DNA from 2 places in the Thermobifida sp. genome. Region 1 is predicted to be linked to the other one. Evidence: riboswitches for the same ligand, from Rfam matches in the RefSeq annotation. Region 1 holds a riboswitch; the other holds the start of a gene.
The links. A riboswitch is a leader RNA that binds a small molecule or an ion and turns the genes downstream of it on or off. The one in region 1 is predicted to bind thiamine pyrophosphate.

Region 1 (3,854 bases):
GCGGCCCAGCCTGTACCTGGACCTCCTGCCCGAGTGGATCGGCGAGGACGGCACGATCCGCGGCCCGGCCGGGGAAGGCACCGTGGCGTGGGTGTCGCGGGACGATGTCGCCGACGTCGCCGCCGCTGTGCTGCGCGCCCCGGAAGAGCACGTCAACCGCATCTACAACGTGACCGGTCCGGAAGCCGTCTCGCTGGGGCAGACCGCGACCCGCCTGTCCACGCTCACCGGACGCACCATCGTCTACGTTCCGCAAACCCCGGAGGAGGCCATCGACTTCCTCTCCTCGCAGGGGTTGACCGCCCGGGAAATCGCGGAGCGGGTGAGCGCCTGCACGGCGATCGCCGCCGGGGAACTCAGCACCGCCAACCGCACCGTACTGCGGCTGACCGGCCACCCTGCCCGCTCCCTCGAGGGCTACCTGCGGAAGAATCCGAGCGCGCTGTCCCACGCGCCGCTCTTCAGCGGCTCCGGTAGCGCGCTCGGCCCCCGCTGAGCGCCCTTTCCGGCCCGCCCGGGCGGGGGCGGGCCGCGGTCAGGCTGCGGCCGCTGCCACGAGGCGGCGTTTGAGCTCCGCCGCCGCCGCACGCGGGTCTTCGGCTTCGGTGATGGCGCGGACCACGACAGCCCGGCGGGCGCCCGCGGCCAGCACCTGGTCCAGGTTGTCCTCGTTGATCCCGCCGATCGCGAACCAGGGGCGCTGCGGGTGCAGGGCGGCGACCCGCGCCACCTCGTCGAGCCCGGCAGCGGGCCGTCCCGGTTTGGTCGGGGTCGCCCACACCGGGCCGATACAGAAGTAGTCGACGCCTTCTTCCCGGTCGGCGGCCGCAGACAGCTCCGCCGCGTTGGTGGAGCGGCCGATCAGCGGCCGGTCCCCGAGGATCGCGCGGGCGTAGCGCACGGGCAGGTCCCGCTGTCCCAGGTGCAGCACGTCGGCGTTGACGGCGTGGGCTATGTCGGCCCGGTCGTTGACCGCGAGCAGCGCCCCGTGGCGGTCGCACGCCTCACGCACGACTTCCAGCGCGGCGAGCTCGTCCCGCGCGTCCAGGGTCTTGTCGCGCAGTTGCACGATGTCCACGCCCCCGGCGAGCGCCGCATCAAGGAACTCGGCCAGGTCGCCTCGGTCGGCGCGGGCGTCCGTGCACAGGTAGAGCCGGGCGGATTCCAACCGCTTTCGCAGAGTCTCGTCCACGGCTCCCACCCTAGATCGTCGCCGAGCGCCTGTCCCGCGGGGCGGGTGCAGCGTACCCGGCGACGGGGTGTCTTACAGCAGCATCGCCTGGGCGCGGCGGCGCACCTCGGTGCCGCGGTTGCCGCGGATCGCATCGAGCGGAGTGCCGGGCAGGCTGTCGTCTGCGGTGAACATCCAGCGCAGCGCCTCCTCCGGAGAGAAACCGCTGTCCGCGAGCACGGTGAGGGTGCCTTGGAGGCCTTTGAGGATGGTGCCGTTGGTGATGAACGCCGCGGGAATCGCCAGTTCTCCGCCGCGGACCACGCCGAGGAGCCGGTGGTTGCGGATCATCTGCCGGACCTGGTTCTGGCTCACACCGAGGGCCGCGGCCGCTTCCTGGAGAGTGAGCCACTCTCCGACGAGCGCGTCGAGGTCGCGATCGATCTGTGTCACGGTCCCAATCTTCCACATCTGGCGCGCGCCGAATCCTCTCGACCGACCGTGATCGCTTTAGGCGTACATGTCGGACCTTTGGCTTCCCCAGTCACGGGCGACCTAGAATGCGGACGAAAGCGAAAACCCGCGGGAGCCGGGGCGGAACCCGGCTGAGAGGGAGGCTGTCCGCCTCCGACCGCAGAACCTGATCCGGGTCATACCGGCGAAGGGAGTGGCGCGCCGTGCAGTTGCGCTCAGCCCCGGACGTCCTTGTCGTTGGGGGCGGACTTATTGGCCTGGTCACCGCATGGCGTGCTGCCCGCCTCGGGATGCGGGTGACCGTCGTGTCCGCGGAGAAGGCGGGCGCCGCGTCCGGGGTGGCGGCGGGCATGCTGACCCCCGCAACCGAAGCGGTGTTCGGGGAAGAGTCGCTGATCCGTCTGGGGCTGCGGTCCCAGCAGCGCTACCCCGATTTCATCGCCGAGCTCGCAGAAGACACCGACGTCGACCCGGGCTACCGCACCGAAGGCACCCTGCAGGTGGGGTTCGACCCGGACGACATGGCCACGCTCGCGGAACTACAGCAGCTACGCGACCGTCTCGGTATCCGCACCGAACGGCTCACCTCACGCGAATGCCGCCGGCTCGAGCCGATGCTGGCTCCCACTGTGCGGGGCGGCTTCCTGGCCCCTGACGACCACTCGGTGGATCCGCGCCGCCTGTCTGAGGCGCTGCGTGCCGCCGCCGCTGCCCGCGGCGCACTGTTCGTCGCCGGGCACGTCCGGGAGGTGGTCGGGGGCGAGGACGCCGTGCGCGGCGTCGTGCTGGACAGCGGCGACACTCTCGACGCGGGCCAGGTGGTGCTCGCCGCGGGCGTGTGGAGCTCCGACATTGTCGGACTGCCCGAGGGAGTGGTGCCCCCGCTGCGCCCGGTCAAGGGGCAGCTGCTGCGGCTGCGCACCCCCGTGGGCGCCGAGCCGCTGGTGACCCGCACCGTGCGCGGCTTGGTCACCGGCTCCCCCGTCTACCTGGTGCCGCGGGCCGATGGCGAGGTGATCCTGGGGGCCACCCAGGAGGAGATGGGCTTCGACACCCGGTTGACCGTCGGCGGGGTCTGGGAGATGCTCCGCGACGCGCGCGAGCTCGTACCCGGGGTCACGGAACTGGAGATCGTCGAAACGTGCGTGGGGCTGCGCCCCGGGCCGCCGGACAACGAGCCGCTGCTGGGACCCACCCGTGTGCGCGGGCTGCACCTTGCGGTCGGCCACTACCGCCACGGGGTGCTGCTGGCCCCGGTGACCGGAGATGTCATGGCCGAAGTCTTGAGTACGGGGCGGCTGCCCGACTATGCGAGCCATCTCGCCGCAGACCGCTTCCTTCCCTCATCCTCACCATCGAAAGGGGTTGAAACATCGTGAACGCGATCATCAACGGTGAGCCGCGTCAGCTCGCTCCGGACACCACGGTGGCCGACGTGGTGCGCTCCCTGACCCGGGCGGAGTCGGGCGTGGCTGTGGCGGTCAACGACGAGGTGGTGCCCAAGACCGACTGGGCGCGCACCGTGGTCTCCCCCGACGACCGGGTGGACGTGCTCACCGCTGTGCAGGGGGGCTGACTTGACCGACGCTGCGACCGGGACGACCCGCGCCGACACCTTCGAGGACCCGTTGGTGATCGCCGGGGAGAAGTTCCATTCCCGGCTCATCATGGGCACCGGGGGTGCTCCGTCGCTGCACGTGCTGGCGGACGCGCTGCGTGCCTCCGGCACCGAGATGACCACTGTGGCGATGCGCCGGGTTGACCCGAACGCCCAAGGGTCGGTCTGGGATGTGCTCCGGGAAACCGGGGTCCGCCCGCTGCCCAACACGGCAGGCTGCTTCACCGCGGTCGACGCGCTGCGCACTGCGCGGCTGGGGCGTGAAGCGTTGGAGACCAACTGGGTGAAGCTGGAGGTGGTCGCCGACGAGCGCACCCTCCTTCCTGACCCGGTGGAGACGCTGGACGCCGCAGAACGGCTGGTGGACGAGGGGTTCGTCGTCCTCGCCTACACCAACGACGACCCGGTGCTGGCCCGCCGGCTGGCGCAGGTGGGGTGTGCCGCGGTGATGCCGTTAGGGGCGCCGATCGGTTCGGGGATGGGCATCCGCAACCCGCACAACATCGAACTGATCGTCGAAGAGCTGGACGTCCCTGTGATTTTGGACGCGGGCATCGGCACCGCAAGCGATGCGGCACTCGCCATGGAACT
Region 2 (3,854 bases), on a different contig from region 1:
CCTGACTGCGGTTTCGCCAGTCCCGCTAGCGCGGTGAGCAGGGTGGATTTTCCGGCGCCGTTGGCTCCGGTGAGCGCGGTCGCGGTCCCCGCAGCCACGGTGACGTCCACCGCATTGAGGACGGTTTTCGGCCGTCTTCGCCCCGGGGTGCGCGGAGTGCCCAGAGTGCAGTCCGCCGCTTCGATGAGGACGGGGCCTCCCGGGGCCGGCGTGGTGCAGGGGACGGGGTCTGCGTGGGGGACCCACACGCCCCGCTCGGCCAGGGCAGTCCCGTGCCGGGCGAACACCGTGCGGGGAGCACCGTCGGCGATGACTCCCCCGCCCGGTTCGACGACTACGACCCGGTCAACCAGGTCGACGACGTCGGCGACCCGGTGTTCGACGAGTACCAGGGTGGCCCCGGTGTCGGCGAGCAGCCGGGCCAGCACGTCGCGGATCAGGCGTGCCCCGGGCGGGTCGAGGTTGGCGGTGGGTTCGTCGAGCAGCAGCAGCCGGGGGCGCATGGCGAGCACCCCGGCGATCACCAGGCGCTGCTTCTCCCCGCCGGAGAGGGCCGCGGTGGGATGGGCGCGCCCATAGGGGAAGCCGACCCGGGCGAGGGCTTCGTCTACCCGTGCCCAGATCTGTTCGCGGGGCACGCCGAGGTTCTCCAAGCCGAACGCGACGTCGTCCCCGGCGCGGGCCATGACGAGCTGGCTCTCCGGGTCCTGCGCCACCAGGCCGATCCGGCCGCGCTGGCTCGTCGCGGGTTTCCCGTCGACGAGGAGCCGGCCTTCCTCTTCGCCGGTGATGGCGCCGTTGGGCCCGGTGAGTCCCGCCAGCGCGTGCAGCAGGGTGCTCTTCCCTGCCCCGGAAGCGCCCAGCAGCAGGACGCGTTCCCCTGGTTCGATCACCAGGTCGACGCCGCGCAGGGCGTAGTCGGCGCGGCCGGCGTGCCGCCAGCCCCAGCCGGACAGTTCCACCCGCGCGCCGTGACCGTCGCGGTTTCCGGTACCCATCGGCCTATCCCCGCGCCGAGGCGAAGGGGGACAGCGCTCCGGCGGCGGCCAAGCGCGTGGTGAGCACACGCGAGCCCGCCCCGGCGATGAGGCCGGCGCTGATCAGGACGAGTACCCCGTAGACGACCTGGTAGCTGAGGGGCCAGGTGACATGGTAGGTGAGGTTGTCCCGGATCGCGGGGGAGATCCCGCCGGCCACTCCCGCGAGGACTGCCACCCCCATGCCCCAGCTGCGGTAGCGGAAGGCGAGGAAGACCAGTTCACTGAGCAGTCCTTGCAGGGCGCCGGAGATGAGGACCGAGACGCCCCACCCGGTGCCCAGCAGCATCTCCAGGGAGGCGGCGGCGATCGACGTCAGCACGGCGGCCCCGGGTTTGCGGATGATGAGTCCGCCGAGGACACCGGGGACCATCCACATGCCGTAGAGAATGGCCTGGGCCGGAGGGAAGAACGCGAACAGTCCCGTGGTGGCGTTCCACAGGACACTCCACACCCAGAAGACGATCCCCACGGCGACACCGATGACGGCAGCCACCACGATGTCCACGGTGCGCCAGTGGAGGAGGGATTGACGATCCTGGCCGGGTTGCGGCTCGGCCGGGCTCATGATTGGTCACGTCCCTTCGCGGAGTCACGGAGGGCTCTTGGCCAAGAGCGCACACCGGCCGCTATGACACGCACCAGAAGCACCGGTGCGCGAGACCACGCCACCGGTGGCGGTTCCCACGACTTCCTTCGCTGGCATTACCCAGATCAGGTAGTAAGGGTCTGCGGCTGTGCCGCACTCTCAGCGCTAGAGGCGCTCCCCTGTCGTTTGGTTGTGCTGTCGGGCCTCATTATGGCCGCAGGACGGCGGCGCGCGTCAACCCGCCCCGGATCCGGGGTGCGCCGCTCCCCGCCGTACCACGGGTCGACGCAGCTCTTCTCCGGCCGCGGTGGCCGGTTGCGGCCGCTTCCCTTCCCTTTTTTCGGCTGCGATGGTGCCCGCCGCCAGGCGGTCTCCCCGAGACGGCGGCCGCGGCTGCCGCTGCCCCGGGGACAACCGCCGGGTACCGCACCAGGGTCGCCGTACCCGGCCTGCCGCTGCGGTGCGGGTGTCCTGGTCAGTGCGGCACGAGGGTGCCGATACCCATCGTGGGTTCGGCTACCACGGCCATCCCCGCTTCTGCGGGATGGGTGAGGAGCCGGTGCCGTGGGCGGATGCGGACCGTGTACCCGCACGTGCCCGCGCGGTCCAGTGGGACGGTCCCGCCGAAGCGCACCAGCGGGTAGACCACGTCCGAGGCGGGCAGCGGCACGAGTTCGGTCGTGGTCGGGTTGATCAGTTCGTCGTCGTCGTTGACGAGTCCCAGGACGACCTCCACGCACACGTCGTCCGGGTCGAGCCCGCCCAGGACCAGGGTGGCGCGCACCTCCAGTTCCCCGCCGACCTGCGGGGTGTCCCCGTTCATCGACGTTTCGACGTGTTCGATGCGCACCCCCGGCCAGGCGTGCTGCACCCGCTGTTTCCAGGCGGCGAGCTCCCGGGCTCCGCGGTAGTTGTCTGCGGCGAGCCGCCGCATGGCGAGCGCGGCTGGCTGGTAGAGCTGGTCGACGTATTCGCGGACCATGCGGGTGGCCTGCACTTTCGGTCCCAGGGAGACCATGGTGTGCTTGACCGTCTCCAGCCACCGCCGGGGCAGTCCGTGGTCGTCCCGCTCGTAGAACAAGGGGGCGACCTGCTCCTCGAACAGCTCGTAGAGGGCTGCCGCTTCGATGTCGTCCCGCCGGTCCGGGTCGTCGACGCCGTCCGCGGTGGGGATCGCCCACCCGTTGGAGCCGTCGAACCACTCGTCCCACCAGCCGTCGCGGATCGACAGGTTGAGTCCGCCGTTGAGCGCGGACTTCATGCCTGAGGTGCCGCACGCTTCCAGGGGACGCAGCGGGTTGTTCAGCCACACGTCGCAGCCCTGCACGAGGAGCGCGGCCAGCGCCATGTCGTAGTCGGGCAGGAAGACGATGCGGTCCCGCACCCGAGGATCGTCGCTGAACCGCACCATCTCCTGGATGAGCCGTTTGCCGCCTTCATCAGCGGGGTGGGCTTTGCCCGCGATGATGATCTGGATGGGGCGTTCCGGATGGCGCAGGAGCGCGGTGAGGCGTTCCGGGTCGCGCAGCATCAAGGTGAGCCGTTTGTAGGAGGGCACGCGGCGGGCGAAACCGACGGTGAGCACCTCCGGGTCGAGTGCCTCGTCGATCCAGGCGAGTTCCGCGTCGGTGGCCCCCCGCTGCCGCCAGGAGGCGCGGAGCCGTTTGCGGGCCTCGATGATCAGCCGTTCGCGCAGGGCGCGGCGCATCCGCCAGAGCTCTTCTGCGTCCCGTTCCACCAGCCGCTGCCAGCCTGCGGGGGTTTCGAGCTCTTCCAGGCCGAGGCCCATGGCCTGTGCCGCGTCCCACGCTTCTTCTGCCATCCAGGTCGCAGCGTGCACGCCGTTGGTGATGGAGGTGATGGGCACTTCGTCGACGTCGAATCCCGGCCACAGTCCACCGAACATCTCCCGGCTGACCGCGCCGTGCAGGGCGCTGACGCCGTTGACCCGCTGGGCGAGGCGCATACCCATGACAGCCATGTTGAACACGTTGGGGTCGCCGCCCGGATAGGTTTCGGCGCCGAGCGCCATCACCCGTTCCACGGGGAGCCCGGGCAGCGCCACCGGGCCGCTGAAGTGGCGTTCCACGAGTTCCTTGGGGAACCGGTCGATTCCGGCGGGCACCGGGGTGTGGGTGGTGAACACGGTTCCGGACCGGGTGGCTTCCAGCGCCTGGTCGAAGTCGAGTCCTGCGGTCTCGATGTATTCGCGCAGCCGTTCCAGGCCG

Region 2: it holds a riboswitch for thiamine pyrophosphate, as region 1 does, so the genes downstream of both, CW348_RS06630 (ECF transporter S component) here and thiO (glycine oxidase ThiO) in region 1, are expected to answer to the same signal.

The regions. Positions count from the first base shown of each region.
Region 1 is NZ_PITY01000015.1:92,854-96,707, forward strand. It holds gene CW348_RS03170 (SDR family oxidoreductase) at 1-496, shown strand, start outside; gene thiE (thiamine phosphate synthase) at 536-1,192, opposite strand; gene CW348_RS03180 (Rv2175c family DNA-binding protein) at 1,265-1,624, opposite strand; TPP riboswitch at 1,744-1,856, shown strand; gene thiO (glycine oxidase ThiO) at 1,849-3,024, shown strand; gene thiS (sulfur carrier protein ThiS) at 3,021-3,221, shown strand; gene CW348_RS03195 (thiazole synthase) at 3,223-3,854, shown strand, end outside.
Region 2 is NZ_PITY01000020.1:359,366-363,219, forward strand. It holds gene CW348_RS06625 (ABC transporter ATP-binding protein) at 1-998, opposite strand, end outside; gene CW348_RS06630 (ECF transporter S component) at 1,003-1,605, opposite strand; TPP riboswitch at 1,712-1,817, opposite strand; gene glgP (alpha-glucan family phosphorylase) at 2,102-3,854, opposite strand, start outside.